4 regions of the Bradyrhizobium sp. S3.12.5 genome follow, and region 2 is predicted to be linked to each of the others. Evidence: predicted binding sites of a transcription regulator. Region 2 holds the regulator's gene; each other region holds the start of a gene.
What was found. The regulator HrcA, encoded in region 2, represses chaperone genes, less so after heat shock. The targets are predictions, from matches to a motif close to GTTAGCACTCNCNNNNNGNGAGTGCTAAC.

Region 1 (4,210 bases), on a different contig from region 2:
TTTCCGACGGCGACACGCAGGCCGTGATGCCGGCGGCACCCGTTACGGCTCTTCCCAGCGGCCAGCTCACGCCCGAGCACTTCATGCCGCCCCAAGTCAACGTGGAGAAGCTTGCCTCAGCCGCGCGAGCCGAGTCACCTCCAGCTATGCCAATGGGCGCGCGCAATGAAGCGGTGCGCGACGAGGCGCGCACCTGGACGGTAACCTGGCTAGGTGTGCTGTTGATGACGCTGGGGGGCATCTCGATCTTAAGCTCGAGCCGCACGCTCCAGCACGCGGTGAGATTGTGCCACTGAGGCCGCGCTACACTGGGCAGGTTACCTGACGCGGCCACCGCGATCGATGAGTTCACGCTGGTGTCGCCGAACTACCACACGTACAAAGGTTCCGCGCGCCTGCACTTTGTTTGGCACTGCCTTAGAACGACTTTCGGTTACGATGACAGTCCCCTTTTGCATCGGACTGCCATCATGCGGTACAAAGTGTTCGTGATGGACAGCAGCCGGCGAGTGATCTGCGCCGCAAAGCTTGATTGCATTGACGAGCAGGCGGCTAGACGTCGAGTTGAGGAAATACACGGCGAGCACTACGTCGAGCTTTGGGAAGGTGGCCGGCTCGTTGCTGTTTTTCAAGGGGCAAGGTCGAACAGAGATCGGCGACCGCTCTGTCCGGAATAGACGCCGGTCTCGCCGCCGAGTTAGTTCACGGCTCCTGCTCTGCTGCCCAGTTTGGCACGCGGTCTTCTCGGTTTTAGGCTTCATATCAGTTTCGAATGCTACCAACACGAATATGCGAAGCTCGTAGCAAGCATCGCAATGTCAGAAGCCGCACCGACGAGACCCGAGGACTCTTCTGTAATGCGTCCGGTGCTAAGAACCTGAACCACTTAGCGATAAGCCCGGCGCAAATGCCGGGCTTATTCGTCAGGTCATCCCTGGGACGGCCGGATTCGAATGAACGACTAAGCGGTGGGCTAGCAAGCTACCGCTGCCTGGATTGTAATCGCGGTCGCTCGGACTCGCTCCTCGATCACGCTCTCATTTCCATTGCATCCCGCGATGGTCGTGGATCGCTCAGGTGGAGCAGGACATCGCCGCCATCAAAGCCGGGCTCCAGACGCTTTCAAAGCAGCCCAGGGCATAACTGCGGTCGGAGATCTCCACTCGCATAACCATCGCCCGTGCCATTGAGCTGCGGAAACATACGGGATCATCGAGGGCGGTCCTATGGGGGCTTTCGAAACGTTTGGTCGCAAAGCTTATCAGTGGACAAATTCCACAGTTCGGTACCCGTAAAACCCGACAAGCGGATTCGACTGCGTTGCGCAACCTTGGAAGCTTTTCTGATCCTGGTTTTCTATGGAGGCTGGTTTTCTATGGAGGAGAGAATCTAGAGAAAAAGTTTGCTCCACCGCTGCATCTCAGATGCTCTCAGTAGGCCAGAGGGACGGGATGCTCCGGCTTCTCCGCGTACCGTTGCGGGTCAAGACTGCCGCTGGAAACGGCCCCCTCATACCTGAGCGGGCTAAACCGCAGGACGCAAAGCGGCCCGACTAGCGACCAGATGACTAGCCAAACAAACACGTCGGCGCGCGGTAAATGCCGATCCCTTCCCAGCGGCTTGCTCCAACCAGCCCAGATTTCATCCAGGGGGCCCTTAGGTGGGCTCTGAATGGCCCTCCGCGGAGCCATGAGGACGAGGTATTTTCGAAATCCTTCGCGGCTTTGTCTTGTATGCCGGCCAAGCCGGCTTATGTTCACAATGGTTAGCACTCGCTAGCTTCGAGTGCTATTCGATCCAAAATAAAAGCGACAAAGGAGGACTGCATGAAATTCCGTCCGCTTCACGACCGCGTCGTAGTCAAGCGCATCGACGCAGAAGAGAAGACCTCTGGCGGCATCATCATTCCGGACACGGCCAAGGAAAAGCCTTCCCAGGGTGAAGTCATCGCCGTTGGCCCGGGCGGCCGCGACGAGAGCGGCAAGCTGATCCCGATCGACATTCAGGTCGGCGACCGCGTGCTGTTCGGCAAGTGGTCGGGTACCGAGGTCAAGATCGACGGCCAGGAGCTGCTGATCATGAAGGAAAGCGACATCATGGGCGTTCTCACCGACATTTCGGCCAAGAAGAAGGCCGCCTAATCACCGCTCGTACCGCTCACCGCCGAGGAGCGCCTGCCGGGCGCCTTGCCGAGGGTGAGTGAGACTAAGCAAACCCAGGGAACCAACATGTCAGCCAAAGAAGTCAAATTCGGCGTCGACGCCCGCGACCGCATGCTGCGGGGTGTCGACATCCTCCACAATGCCGTGAAGGTCACGCTCGGTCCGAAGGGCCGCAACGTCGTCCTCGACAAGTCGTTCGGCGCCCCTCGCATCACCAAGGACGGCGTCACCGTCGCCAAGGAGATCGAACTCGACGATAAGTTCGAGAACATGGGCGCCCAAATGGTGCGCGAAGTCGCCTCCAAGTCCGCTGATGCGGCGGGCGACGGTACCACCACCGCGACCGTGCTCGCCGCTGCGATCGTCCGTGAAGGCGCCAAGTCGGTTGCCGCCGGCATGAACCCGATGGACCTGAAGCGCGGTATCGACATGGCTGTGGAAGCCGTGGTCGCCGACCTCGTTAAAAACTCCAAGAAGGTCACCTCGAACGAGGAAATCGCCCAGGTCGGCACCATCTCGGCCAACGGCGACGCCGAGATCGGCAAGTTCATCTCCGACGCCATGAAGAAAGTCGGCAACGAGGGTGTCATCACCGTCGAGGAAGCCAAGTCGCTCGAAACAGAACTCGAGGTTGTTGAAGGCATGCAGTTCGACCGCGGCTACATCTCGCCGTACTTCGTCACCAACGCCGACAAGATGCGCGTTGAAATGGAAGATGCCTACGTCCTGATCAATGAGAAAAAGCTATCCCATTTGAATGAATTACTTCCCTTGCTGGAAGCCGTGGTGCAGAGCGGCAAGCCGCTTGTGATTATCGCCGAGGACGTTGAAGGCGAGGCGCTCGCGACCCTGGTCGTGAACCGCCTACGCGGCGGCCTGAAGGTCGCGGCCGTCAAGGCTCCGGGCTTCGGCGATCGCCGCAAGGCCATGCTGCAGGACATCGCGATCCTGACCGGTGGCCAGGCGATCTCGGAAGACCTCGGCATCAAGCTCGAGAACGTCACGCTCAACATGCTTGGTCGCGCCAAGAAGGTGATGATCGACAAGGAGAACACCACCATTGTCAGCGGCGCCGGCAAGAAGGCCGACATCGAGGCGCGCGTGGCCCAGATCAAGGCGCAGATCGAGGAAACCACCTCGGACTACGACCGTGAGAAGCTCCAGGAGCGTCTCGCCAAGCTCGCTGGCGGCGTCGCGGTGATCCGCGTCGGCGGCGCAACCGAGGTCGAGGTGAAAGAGCGCAAGGATCGCGTTGATGACGCGATGCATGCGACCCGCGCGGCTGTGGAAGAAGGCATCGTCCCGGGCGGCGGCGTCGCCCTGCTCCGTGCTTCCGATCAGCTCAAGGGCCTGCGCACCAAGAACGATGACCAGAAGACCGGCGTCGAGATCGTGCGCAAGGCGTTGTCTTACCCAGCCCGCCAGATCGCGATCAACGCCGGGGAAGACGGCTCGGTGATCGTCGGCAAGATCCTCGAGAACAAGACCTACGCGTACGGCTTCGACTCGCAGACCGGCGATTACGTCAATCTCGTCTCCAAGGGCATCATCGACCCGACCAAGGTGGTGCGTGTGGCGATCCAGAACGCGGCCTCGGTCGCAGCGCTGCTGATCACCACGGAAGCGATGGTGGCTGAAGTGCCGAAAAAGAACACCGGTGCGGCTGGCATGCCTCAGGGTGGAGGTGGCATGGGTGGCATGGGTGGTATGGACTTCTAAGTCCGACATTCACAGTTCAACAGTAGAAGGCTCGGCAGCCATGCCGGGCCTTTGCTGATTCCTGGCGGTCAGCCGGGCCAACACTGCCGCACGCCGGGAAGCCCCTCAACCCGGCGAAGGTGCGCAATTAGGACATTTTGTGTCTGCCGGCTGAGTCTCTGGAGCAGGTGCGGGTAGGGTTTCATCGCCGATCGGCACGAAGATGCCCACCGGTTTTCTCGGAGACTTCCCCTCTGTACGCAGAGTAGTGCGGCGCGCTTACTAGCCCGTCCTATTCGTGAGAGTGCGGTTTTTTGGTCCGATTGATGCGGCTGCAACACCTCCTTTGA
Region 2 (4,210 bases):
TCGGCGAAAGCGGGCAACTTCGTCGTCTGCGCCGCCGCGACCGCCTTGATCGCTGCATTGCTGCGGAAATCGTTGCCGGTCTCGTCTGGCTCGGGCAGGCCGAGCTCGCCGGCCGACACCACCTCGATGCCATGAGGCGCGAGCAGCTCCTTCATCTCGGCGAGCTTGCCGGGATTATGGGTCGCGATGACGAGCTTTCCGGTGATTCGGCGGTGCATGGGCTTATTGACTACGCGACAGCCAGTTTCTGCAAGTCCACGAGACGCGCGATGCCCTTTTGCGCCAGGGCGATCAGCGCAAGGAACTCGTCCTGGGTAAACGGCTCGCGTTCCGCCGTGCCCTGCACCTCGATGATGCGGCCATCGCCGGTCATGACGAAATTGGCGTCGGTCTGGGCTTCCGAATCCTCGGCATAGTCGAGATCCAGCACCGGCTTGCCCTGATAGATGCCGCAGGAGATCGCGGCGACGTTGTCGCGCATCACGTTGGCCTTGATCATGTTGCGCGTCTTCATCCAGTTGATGCAGTCGGCGAGCGCGACCCAGGCGCCGGTGATCGAGGCGGTGCGGGTGCCGCCGTCGGCCTGGAGCACGTCGCAATCGACCGTGATCTGGCGCTCGCCGAGCGCTTCGAGATCGACGATGGTGCGCAACGAACGCCCGATCAGGCGCTGAATCTCGACGGTGCGGCCGCTCTGCTTGCCGGCGGCGGCTTCGCGGCGGGTGCGTTCGGAGGTCGCGCGCGGCAGCATGCCGTATTCGGCGGTGACCCAGCCGCGGCCCTGGCCCTTCAGCCAGGGCGGCAGGCGGTCTTCCAGCGTAGCGGTGACCAGCACATGGGTGTCGCCGAACTTCACGAGGCAGGAGCCTTCCGCATATTTGACCACGCCACGCTCCAGCGTCACGGGGCGCAATTCGTCGGGCGCACGGCGGCTTGGCCGCATGGGAATTCCTCCAAAACTCTCGGAAAAGGGCTATTCGCGGTGCTTGTAGGTGGGGTGAGGGTGGGCGGCAAGGGGGGAAGACAAGGCTTTTTGACCCCCGGTTTTCCACCCCGCAAACGCCACGCTTGTCAGAACCCTCGGGGATGGACAAATTATCAGCATCTGAGAGGAGTTACCCTGTGGCCCATCACGATCCGATCCATCTGATCGCGCCGCGCGCAGGCCTCGCCCAGCTCAACGAGCGTTCCCGCGACATCTTTCGTCAAATTGTCGAAAGCTATCTCGCGACCGGTGAGCCGGTGGGCTCGCGCAACATCTCACGGCTGATCGCGATGCCGCTGTCGCCGGCCTCGGTCCGCAACGTCATGGCCGATCTGGAACATCTCGGCCTGATTTATGCGCCCCACACCTCTGCTGGCCGGCTGCCCACGGAACTCGGCTTGCGCTTCTTTGTCGACGCCTTGATGCAGGTCGGCGACCTCAACGACGCCGAGCGGCAGTCGATCCAGAGCCAGCTGACCTCGGTCGGGCAGGCGCAGTCGGTCGAGGCGGCGCTCGACCAGGCGCTGACGCGGCTGTCGGGTCTCACCCGCACCGCTGCTGTCGTTCTAACGCCGAAATCGAATACCCGGCTGAAACACATCGAATTCGTCCGGCTGGAACCCGAGAAGGCGCTGGTGATCCTGGTCGGCGAGGACGGCCAGGTCGAAAACCGCGTGCTGACGCTGCCGCCGGGGGTTCCCTCCTCGGCCATCACCGAAGCCGGCAACTTCCTCAATTCGCGGATTCGCGGCCGGACACTCGCCGAGGCGCGACTCGAGCTGGAAACCGCGCTCGGCGAGGCTCGCGCCGAGCTCGACCAATTGACGCAAAAGGTGATCTCGGCCGGGATTGCGAGCTGGTCCGGCGGCGATAATGAAGACCGCCAGCTCATCGTTCGCGGCCACGCCAATCTGCTGGAGGATCTGCACGCGCTGGAGGATCTCGAGCGGGTGCGGCTGCTGTTCGACGATCTCGAGACCAAGCGCGGCGTGATCGACCTGCTCGGGCGCGCCGAAACCGCCGAAGGCGTGCGGATTTTCATCGGTTCGGAGAACAAGCTGTTCTCGCTGTCGGGGTCCTCCACCATCATCTCGCCCTATCGGGACGCGGCCGGCCACATCGTCGGCGTTCTGGGCGTGATCGGGCCGACGCGGCTGAATTATGCCCGTGTGATCCCGACCGTGGACTATGCCGCCCGCATCGTCAGCCGCCTGCTGGGGGGCTGACCGGCATTTGAGCCGATCACGGGCGCTTGATTTTCAGCGCCCGAAGCACGATATCCGGGCCAGCAAAATCCCGTAAGACGAGCTTGAAAAGAGAGCCGATGACCGATCAAGACCGGCAACCCGAAGACACGACCGCCGCGACCGGCGAGCCGGTGGTGTCAAAACCCTACATCATGCCCGACGATCCCGAGCCGGGTTCGGTGGAATTGCTGCAGAAGGAAGCCGCCGAGTCACGCGACCGCATGCTGCGGACGCTGGCCGAGATGGAAAATCTGCGCAAGCGCACCGCCAGGGAGGTCGCTGACTCCAAGCTCTACGGCGTCACCGGCTTTGCCCGCGACGTGCTCGACATTGCCGACAATCTTCAGCGCGCGCTCGACGCCGTTCCGGCCGAAGCGCGTGCCGCCGCCGATCCCGGCCTGATCGCGCTGATCGAAGGCGTCGAGCTCACCGAGCGCTCGCTGCTCAACGCGCTGGAAAAGCACGGCGTGAAGAAGTTCGATCCGCAGGGCCAGAAGTTCGATCCGAACTTCCAGCAGGCGATGTATGAGGTGCCCGATGCGTCGGTGCCCGCGGGCACAGTGGTGCAGGTCATGCAGGCCGGCTACACCATCGGCGATCGCGTGCTGCGTCCGGCGCTGGTCGGCGTCGCCAAGGGTGGCACCAAGCCCGCGCCCGCGGCGAACAGCAACGAGGCGGACTGATTGATCGTCATGGTGAGGAGGCGCGAAGCGCCGTCTCGAACCATGAAGGCCCCGCTGTATCAGCTCGGCCTTCATCCTTCGAGACGCACGCGAAGGGCGCGCTCCTCAGCATGAAGGTTTGGTAGCGATCGCGCTTTGTCTTACGCGCTCGCCGCGATATCCGCAGACTGAATCCGCTTCACGCCGGCCTTGGCCATATCGGCCCAGGCCTTCGCGAGCGAGCCCTGATTGTCGATGCCGCGGCAGGCGTCTTCCACGACATAGACCTCAAAACCCGCCTTGCGCGCATCGAGCGCGGTCCAGGCGACGCAGAAATCCGTTGCGAGACCCGCAACGAAGACGCGCTTGATCTTGCGGCCCTTGAGATAACCGGCAAGTCCGGTCGAGGTCTTGCCGTCGGCTTCGAGGAACGCCGAATAGCTGTCGACGTCCTTGTGAAAGCCCTTGCGGATGATGAGCTCGGCCTGCGGGATCGAGAGGTCCTTCGACAGCAAGGCGCCGTCGGTGCCTTGCACGCAATGGTCGGGCCACAGCACCTGCTTGCCGTAGGGCAGGTCGATGGTCTCGAACGGCTTCTTGCCGGAATGCACCGAAGCGAACGAGACGTGGCCGGGCGTGTGCCAGTCCTGCGTCATCACCACGTTCGAGAACGCTTTCGCCATCTTGTTGATCACAGGCACGACCTGCTCGCCTTCCTTTACCGCGAGGCTGCCGCCGGGCAGGAAGCAGTTTTGCACGTCGATCACGAGCAGCGCGGATGTGTCGTCGGGCTTGATCGTGGCCGCTGCGAAAAGTGCGGATGGAGCGAGGCCCGCGAGGGCCGTGGTCCCCAGCGCCGCCAAGATCTGTCGTCGGTTTAGCATCGTCGGCCTCCCCTCCAGGATGATCCAATGGAGGGAAGCCTAGTTCCGTTCGTGTACGAACAAAAGCCCGAAAATGCAGCCGGCTCTGGTGAGCGGTTGGGCTGTCAGCCCCAAGAAACTAGCCCTTGGGCTGGATGCCGTCGCGCACGGCGCGGAAGCGGGTGAAGGCGTCCGGCCACTGGTCGCGCGGCGCGCTGGCGATGATGCGGAGCGAAGCACCGCCGGGCGCGAAGCGGATCCACTGCACCACGGTCACCGGCGTCTTGTCCTTGCCACTGACGCCGTCGATCCGGGTCTCGAAGCCCGGCTGGCCGTTGATGCGGATCGGCTCCGACATGGTGACGCGGGACTCGCGCACCCCGGGGATCTGGAGCGCCGCCTCCTGGGCAAAGCGGGCGCGGTCGTCAGCCTGCTGCGGCGTGGCGCCGATCA
Region 3 (4,210 bases), on a different contig from region 2:
CCGGGCCCATCGCCGAACAGGAACTCGATGAAGCCGCCGCCCATATTGGCATTGGAGGCGACGCGCACCGGCGCCGGCGGCACATGCGGCTGGTAGAGCACCGCGGGCGGATCGTTCGGCACTGTATTGTCGAACGCGCTGGCGCGATCGGCGCCGACAAGGAAGGCGCAAGCGCTGCCGAGCAGCGCGACAGACATTTTCTTGAACATCGACGTACTCTGTACTGTTTCGTCTAGTTGCATTCGCCGCCGAACGCGGCTTGCTGTCCGCGTCCTCGACGTGGTCAATAAAGAGCAAACTCCGTTTCGTTTGGTAAACAGAATCGACGTTTCGATTCACCACGTCGCGCGCGGCGGGACAATTTGGCGGTCAGCGTTTATTTTCGATGAAGGGCGGAGCCTCATGGTTAATCGCCCGTTTGCATGTCGTCGCGCGCGGCCGCACGACAGTTCCTGCCGTGAACCTCGTGTTAAATTGCTTCTGCCTACAAAGACGCGTGAGTGAGGTGGGGGGAGTTCCTGATGGCTGTTCACCGCAAGCGTTTTCGTGTCGAGGATATCGCCGGTGGCGAGATGCCAATTCTTGACGTAGCAGAAGAGGCAGGCCCGATGCATACCGAGATTATGGCGGAGCTGCGCGCGATCCGCGCACAGATGGCAAGGGGCACTGTGCCCATGTCCGGCAGCGCAGCCATGGCGGCGATCGACGCCTCCACGAACCAGGAGCTTTCCGACGCACGCACGATGCTCGAGACCTATCGGGCCCAGATCGAGCAGTGCGAGAAGCTGAAGGTCGAGCTCGACCTCATCCATGACGCCATCGACCGCACCAAGCGCGAGATCGCGACGCTGCACGGCAAGAGCTTTGACGGCGGCGAAATGGCCAAGGTCAATGGCGAGCTCGGCGCGGTGGTCGGCGGCACCGAACAGGCGACCCAGCAGATCCTCGAAGCCGCGGAGTCGATCGACCAGGCGGCCAGCGCGATGTCCAAGGTGCAATCGGCCGATCAGCAGAAGCGGCTCGCCGACGACATCCAGGAACGCGTCATCTCGATCTTCGAGGCCTGCAACTTCCAGGACCTGACCGGCCAGCGCATCAGCAAGGTCATGGGCACGATGAAGTTCATCGAGCAGCACATCAATGCGATGATGGAAATCTGGGGCGGCGTCGACGCGATCAAGGCCCACGTGCCGGCGCAGGTGGATACCCGCAGCGAGGACGACAAGCTGCTCAACGGCCCGAAGCTCGCCGGCGACGTCGGTCACGCCTCGCAGGACGATATCGACGCGCTGTTCGACTAAGCGACGCGACAGACGGAAAGCAAACGCCGGCGAGAAGCCGGCGTTTTTTCGTCATTGCGAGCGCAGCGGAGCAATCCAGAGTCCCTCCGCGGAACCAGTCTGGACTGCTTCGTCGCACCAGCGCAAAATTGCTTCGCAATTTTGTCGCGGGCTCCTCGCAATGACGAGCGGTTAGAGCTCGGCCCGCCTCACGCCCTCGGCGCGCAGCGGACGTAGACCATGTTGCCGTAGCGGGTGGCGGCGTCCTTGTCGACGAAGCGGGTGATCATGACGCGGCCGTCGAAGGAGACGATCTCGCGGTCCTGCTCGCCCGGCGTCGGGCCGGGGGGGCCGATATAATTCTTGCCGCCCGGCGAGCCCTTCAGCCGCAATTCCTGCGGCGTGGCCTGGTCGGCGAGATGCATGACCACGCCGCCGGAGGTGCCGGCGCCGATCACGTAGGGATTCTTGCACTGGGCGCGCGCGGCCGCCTCGGTGCGGGCGCGGTCGGCCGGGTTCTGGAACGAGGCGAGACCCCAGCGGCCGACGATCTCGTCGCCGCGGATCGAGGCTGGCATTTCCGGCCCGGTGCCCGGCTCGGCCTCGGGCGCCGGCTGGGACGAGGAAAAGGACGGCAGGCTCATGCCGCCGCCGCAGGCGCCGAGCAGCAGCGCCAAGCAAGAGGCCGCCGCCAGATTGGCAACCGTGCGCGCGTGAGCTGAACTGATCATGGCATTCCCCCGAACAAGACCATGGCCGCATCCCTCCCGCAGCCAAGCGCAAAACCGCAGCCGTAGCAATGACGTCTTAATATACGCCCGCGCCGGAATCGAGTTTCCGTAGACACCATCCTATATCCGCCTCACCAATCGCTTAACCACCTTTGCTTGACAGGATCGCAGTCAAGCCATATCCCCTGCGCACTATTAGCACTCGGAAAGACCGATTGCTAAGGGGCGCCGTTTGATCCTCGGGCAGAGGATGGACGGGAGCGCCGCCCTCACCCACTTCCGCTACTTTCGGAAAACTGAGCCTCCAAAGGGAAACGTCATGGCTAAGTCCAAATTTCGTCCGCTGCATGACCGTGTCGTGGTCAAACGTATCGATGCCGAGGAAAAGACCAAGGGCGGCATCATCATCCCCGACACCGCCAAGGAAAAGCCGTCCCAGGGCGAAGTCGTCGCCGTCGGCCCCGGCGGTCGTGACGAGGCTGGCAAGCTGATCCCGATCGACCTCAAGGTCGGCGACCGCGTGCTGTTCGGCAAGTGGTCGGGCACCGAGGTCAAGATCGACAACGAGGAGCTCCTGATCATGAAGGAGTCGGACATCATGGGTGTGATGGCCTAAGGCCAGACGCCTGAACAGCCGCTGAATGCCATGCCCGGATCATCAGGTCCGGGCATCCATCATTCCGCAGCACAGCATCAAACAAGACACATCACGACATAACAGGGATTGCAGACCATGGCTGCCAAGGAAGTCAAGTTTTCCGGAGACGCGCGCGATCGCATGCTGCGCGGTGTCGACATTCTCGCCAACGCCGTCAAGGTGACGCTCGGCCCCAAGGGCCGCAACGTCGTCATCGAGAAGTCGTTCGGCGCACCCCGCATCACCAAGGACGGCGTCACCGTCGCCAAGGAGATCGAGCTCGAGGACAAGTTCGAGAACATGGGCGCCCAGATGGTGCGTGAGGTCGCCTCCAAGACCAACGACCTCGCCGGCGACGGCACCACCACCGCGACCGTGCTGGCCCAGGCCATCGTGCGCGAAGGCGCCAAGGCGGTTGCCGCCGGCATGAACCCGATGGACCTCAAGCGCGGGATCGATATTGCGGTGACGGCCGTGGTCAAGGACATCGAGAAGCGCGCCAAGCCGGTCGCCGCTTCCTCCGAGGTCGCCCAGGTCGGCACCATCTCGGCCAACGGCGACGCCGCCATCGGCAAGATGATCGCGCAGGCGATGCAGAAGGTCGGCAACGAGGGCGTCATCACCGTCGAGGAAAACAAGTCGCTCGACACCGAAGTCGACATCGTCGAGGGCATGAAGTTCGACCGCGGCTATCTCAGCCCCTACTTCGTCACCAACCCCGAGAAGATGACCGCCGAGCTCGAGGACGCCTACATCCTCCTGCACGAGAAGAAGCTCTCAGGCCTGCAGGCCATGCTGCCGGTGCTGGAAGCCGTGGTGCAGTCGGGCAAGCCGCTCGTCATCATCGCCGAGGACGTCGAGGGCGAGGCGCTGGCGACCCTGGTCGTCAACCGCCTGCGTGGCGGCCTCAAGGTTGCGGCCGTCAAGGCGCCGGGCTTCGGTGACCGCCGCAAGGCCATGCTGGAAGACCTCGCGATCCTGACCGGTGGCCAGCTGATCTCCGAAGATCTCGGCATGAAGCTCGAGAACGTCACGGTGAAGATGCTCGGTCGTGCCGGCAAGGTCGTGATCGACAAGGAGAACACCACGATCGTCAAGGGCGCCGGCAAGAAGCCGGAGATCGAGGCCCGCGTCGGCCAGATCAAGGCCCAGATCGAGGAGACCACCTCGGACTACGACCGTGAGAAGCTTCAGGAGCGTCTCGCCAAACTCGCCGGCGGCGTCGCGGTGATCCGCGTCGGCGGCGCGACCGAGATCGAGGTCAAGGAGAAGAAGGACCGCGTCGAGGACGCGCTCAACGCCACCCGCGCCGCGGTGCAGGAAGGCATCGTCCCCGGCGGCGGCGTGACGCTGCTGCGCGCTAAGAAGGCTGTGGGGCGTCTCACCAACGCCAATGCCGACGTGCAGGCGGGCATCAACATCGTGCTGAAGGCGCTGGAAGCTCCGATCCGCCAGATCTCGGAGAATGCCGGCGTGGAGGGCTCGATCGTGGTCGGCAAGATCCTCGAGAACAAGTCCGAGACCTTCGGCTTCGACGCCCAGACCGAAGACTATGTCGACAT
Region 4 (4,210 bases), on a different contig from region 2:
TCGGTGCAAAGGTGAAGCGCTGGCGCGAGACGATGCCGAACGGCGCGAGCTACGTCACGTATGACTGTGTTGACAGTGGTTTTGTCGACAACACCGAAGTCTACACCGTGCCTCCAGGCCATTTCTTCGCGCTCGGCGACAACCGCGACAATTCGACCGACAGCCGCTTCAAGTCGGCGATGGGTTTTATTCCGATGGACAATCTCGTCGGCAAGGTGACGCGGGTATTCTGGTCGCTCGATTCCAGAGGCGAGCTGCGCCCGGAACGGATGGGGAAGGTGGGGTAAGGGGCCGTCATTCCGGGCTCGCGCCCAAGCGGGCGCGCTCCGGAATGACGGGCCCAAAACAAAAACCCCGGCATCGCTGCCGGGGTTTCGTAGTCCTCGAGGTCGTTGGACTTAGAAGTCCATGCCGCCCATGCCGCCGCCCGGGGGCATCGCCGGACCGGCGCCGCCCTTCTTGGGCAGCTCGGCGACCATGGCTTCCGTGGTGATCAGCAGCGCAGCAACCGAGGCTGCGTTCTGGATCGCGGTGCGGACCACCTTGGTCGGGTCGATGATGCCCTTGGTGACCAGGTTGACGTACTCGCCGGTCTGGGAGTCGAAGCCGTAAGCGTAGGTCTTGTTCTCCAGGATCTTGCCGACGATCACCGAGCCGTCTTCACCGGCGTTGATCGCGATCTGGCGAGCGGGCGCGGAGAGCGCCTTGCGCACGATCTCGACGCCGGTCTTCTGGTCGTCGTTCTTGGTGCGCAGGCCCTTGAGCTGCTCGGAAGCACGGAGCAGGGCGACGCCGCCGCCCGGGACGATGCCTTCCTCGACAGCCGCGCGGGTCGCATGCATCGCGTCATCAACGCGATCCTTGCGCTCCTTCACCTCGACCTCGGTCGCGCCGCCGACGCGGATCACCGCGACGCCGCCTGCGAGCTTGGCGAGACGCTCCTGGAGCTTCTCACGGTCGTAGTCCGAGGTGGTTTCCTCGATCTGCGCCTTGATCTGGGCCACGCGCGCCTCGATGTCGGCCTTCTTGCCGGCGCCGTTGACGATCGTGGTGTTCTCCTTGTCGATCATCACCTTCTTGGCGCGACCGAGCATGTTGAGCGTGACGTTCTCGAGCTTGATGCCGAGATCTTCCGAGATCGCCTGGCCGCCGGTCAGGATCGCGATGTCCTGCAGCATGGCCTTGCGGCGATCGCCGAAGCCCGGAGCCTTGACGGCCGCGACCTTCAGGCCGCCGCGCAGACGGTTCACGACCAGGGTCGCGAGCGCTTCGCCTTCGACGTCCTCGGCGACGATGATCAGCGGCTTGCCGGTCTGCACCACGGCCTCGAGCAGCGGCAGCAGCTCGTTCAGCGAGGAGAGCTTCTTCTCGTTGATGAGGATGTAGGCGTCGTCCATCTCAACGCGCATCTTGTCGGCGTTGGTGACGAAGTAGGGCGAGATGTAGCCGCGGTCGAACTGCATGCCCTCGACGACGTCGAGTTCGGTCTCGAGCGACTTGGCTTCCTCGACGGTGATGACGCCCTCGTTGCCGACCTTCTTCATGGCGTCGGAGAGGAACTTGCCGATCTCCGCGTCACCGTTGGCCGAGATGGTGCCGACCTGGGCGATCTCGTCGTTCGAGGTGACCTTCTTGGAGTTCTTGACGAGGTCGGCGACCACGGCTTCCACGGCCAGGTCGATACCACGCTTCAGGTCCATCGGGTTCATGCCGGCGGCAACCGACTTGGCGCCTTCGCGAACGATCGCAGCCGCGAGAACGGTTGCGGTGGTGGTGCCGTCGCCGGCCGCATCGGCGGACTTGGAGGCGACTTCGCGCACCATCTGCGCGCCCATGTTCTCGAACTTGTCGTCGAGCTCGATCTCCTTGGCGACGGTGACGCCGTCCTTGGTGATGCGGGGAGCGCCGAACGACTTGTCGAGGACGACGTTGCGACCCTTGGGACCGAGCGTGACCTTCACCGCGTTGGCGAGGATGTCGACGCCGCGCAGCATCTTGTCGCGCGCATCTACGCCGAATTTGACTTCTTTAGCTGACATCTGGATTTTTCCTTGAGGGGTTTAGCTGGGGGAGAGAGGGGGCTGTTAGGCCGCCTTCTTCTTGGAAGCGGGGACGTCGAGGACGCCCATGATGTCGCTTTCCTTCATGATCAGCAGGTCGACGTTGTCGATCTTGACCTCGGTGCCGGACCACTTGCCGAACAGCACGCGGTCGCCGACCTTCAGGTCGATCGGGATCAGCTTGCCGGCTTCGTCGCGGCCACCAGGGCCGACGGCGACGATTTCGCCCTGCGAGGGCTTTTCCTTGGCAGTGTCGGGAATGATGATGCCGCCGGCGGTCTTCTCTTCTGCGTCGATGCGCTTGACCACGACGCGGTCGTGAAGCGGACGGAATTTCATGCAGTCCTCCTAAGTAGTTGCACGGTATGGGAATTTTTAGGCGTTAGCAGTCTGTGCCCACGAGTGCTAGCACAGGCGGGGCTGAAATAGGACAGGAATTTTGCGGGGGCAAGGGCTTCTAGCAGAAAAATCGGCACTCAGAAGGCCTGTCTGCCAGAATCCCTTTACCATCGTTAACCGGTCTTGGAGGGCCCTTGGGGCCGTATTAGCACGGAGCCGCGTCTGCTGCTAACGCATTGAATTTCAACAGCTTGTTAAACTTTTGGGCTTGAGATGGATTGTCAGTTTGCGTCACATTTCTCTCATGTGAGCGCATCTCCACCGGGTGGCTCGTCAGCAGCGTACCGGCAAGCCATCCCTGAATATGCGCTCCTGCAAAGGAGGTTGGCATGGGCTTGCGGGCGGGCGCCGTTTCCGACGATTTCCGGAAACAGCTATTGGGTTACGGGCTGACGACGGCACAGATTCTCTATCGGATGCCGGATCATCCTTCGCTGCTTCAGACCTATGTCTGGCAGAACTACGACATGTTTCCGAAATTCCCGGCGCTGAAGGATTTCCTGGCGTTCTGGGAAGAGAAGCTCGACGGCCCGCTTCACTCGGTGACGGTCGCGCATTCCAAGCTGATCAAGCCCGCCGAGCTGCGCGCCGTGGATGGCGTGTTCCGGCTGAATTGAGGGCTTGGGCGGTGCGGTAGGGTGGGCAAAGGCGCGCACTTCGCGCGCCGTGCCCACCATCTCTTCGCGCTTCCATTTGCAATGGTGGGCACGCTTCCCGCTTTGCCCACCCTACGAGATATGTTTCCGTGCTAGCCTTTCCCGATAACACCAGGGGAGGCCGGCCCATGGCCAAGAAGACAAGCAAGAAAACAAGCAAGAAAACAAAATCGCGCAGCGCAGCCCAGACTGCGGTGAAGAAGCGGAGCGGCGCCAAATCCGCCGCGCGATCCTCCGCGCGCAAAGCCGTGAAAGCGAAGGCGCGCACGACGCCCGCCAAGACAACAACCAAGGCCGCAACGAAGAAACCCGCGCGCCCGAAGCAGCGCATCGCTATCAGCCACCATCGCGAGGAAGATTTCAAAGCCGACGGTCTGCGCGCCTACGCAAAATACCGCGACCTCGGCATCGCCGCTGCAAGCCATGGCCTCGCGCAAGCCCATGTGATCCGCCTGCAAGGCCCCTGCGATCCGGCCGAGGTCTCAAAACTGCACTTCCACGACGTCGACTTCCAGATGGTCTACGTGCTCAAGGGCTGGGTGAAGACCTACATGGACGGGCAGGGCGAGACCTTGATGAAGGAAGGCAGCGCCTGGACCCAGCCGCCGAAGATCAAGCACATGATCTTGGATTATTCTGACGACGTGGAGTTACTGGAGGTGATTTTGCCTGCGGAGTTCAAGACGGTGGAGTTGAAGGCGTAGCGGCCCGACTCGCTCCGTCGTCATTGCGAGGAGCCCTTGCGACGAAGCAATCCAGACCGCCGCCGCGGAAAGATTCTGGATTGCTTCGCTGCGCTCGCAATGACGGGCCCCCCGACTACCGCTCGAGATAGCCCAGCTCCTCGCTCATGATCCTGCGCGCATATTCGCCGAAGACATCGATCAACCGGCCGCGCGCGGCATAGGGCGGATAGAGCAGCGCAATCGTGACGGGGACAGCAGGGTTGAAGGGGCGCGCAATCAGGGCCGCGCCAGAGCTCTCGTCATGCGCGGCAATCGGGTTGATGATGCTGATGCCGAGACCCGCCGCGACCAGGGCGCAGACAGATGCGCCCAGATCGGTCTCGGCAACGACGCGGCGCGTGACGCCGGC

Region 1: groES (co-chaperone GroES) is a predicted target of HrcA. The motif match lies at 1,765-1,793, and genes of this name have one in related genera.
Region 3: ABIC09_RS19290 (co-chaperone GroES) is a predicted target of HrcA. The motif match lies at 2,206-2,234, and genes of this name have one in related genera.
Region 4: ABIC09_RS08970 (co-chaperone GroES) is a predicted target of HrcA. The motif match lies at 2,442-2,470, and genes of this name have one in related genera.

Annotation. Positions count from the first base shown of each region.
Region 1 covers NZ_JBEPRF010000031.1:50,787-54,996, forward strand. The annotation lists gene ABIC09_RS33340 (hypothetical protein) at 1-296, shown strand, start outside; gene groES (co-chaperone GroES) at 1,827-2,141, shown strand; gene groL (chaperonin GroEL) at 2,229-3,881, shown strand.
Region 2 covers NZ_JBEPRF010000033.1:19,559-23,768, reverse strand. The annotation lists gene rdgB (RdgB/HAM1 family non-canonical purine NTP pyrophosphatase) at 1-218, opposite strand, end outside; gene rph (ribonuclease PH) at 230-943, opposite strand; gene hrcA (heat-inducible transcriptional repressor HrcA) at 1,123-2,211, shown strand; gene grpE (nucleotide exchange factor GrpE) at 2,310-2,915, shown strand; gene pncA (bifunctional nicotinamidase/pyrazinamidase) at 3,056-3,778, opposite strand; gene ABIC09_RS34040 (hypothetical protein) at 3,897-4,210, opposite strand, start outside.
Region 3 covers NZ_JBEPRF010000012.1:121,810-126,019, reverse strand. The annotation lists gene ABIC09_RS19305 (L,D-transpeptidase) at 1-209, opposite strand, end outside; gene ABIC09_RS19300 (protein phosphatase CheZ) at 522-1,301, shown strand; gene ABIC09_RS19295 (hypothetical protein) at 1,490-2,011, opposite strand; gene ABIC09_RS19290 (co-chaperone GroES) at 2,331-2,627, shown strand; gene groL (chaperonin GroEL) at 2,745-4,210, shown strand, end outside.
Region 4 covers NZ_JBEPRF010000005.1:206,830-211,039, forward strand. The annotation lists gene lepB (signal peptidase I) at 1-287, shown strand, start outside; gene groL (chaperonin GroEL) at 399-2,039, opposite strand; gene ABIC09_RS08970 (co-chaperone GroES) at 2,085-2,399, opposite strand; gene ABIC09_RS08975 (usg protein) at 2,789-3,076, shown strand; gene ABIC09_RS08980 (cupin domain-containing protein) at 3,244-3,819, shown strand; gene ABIC09_RS08985 (LysR substrate-binding domain-containing protein) at 3,935-4,210, opposite strand, start outside.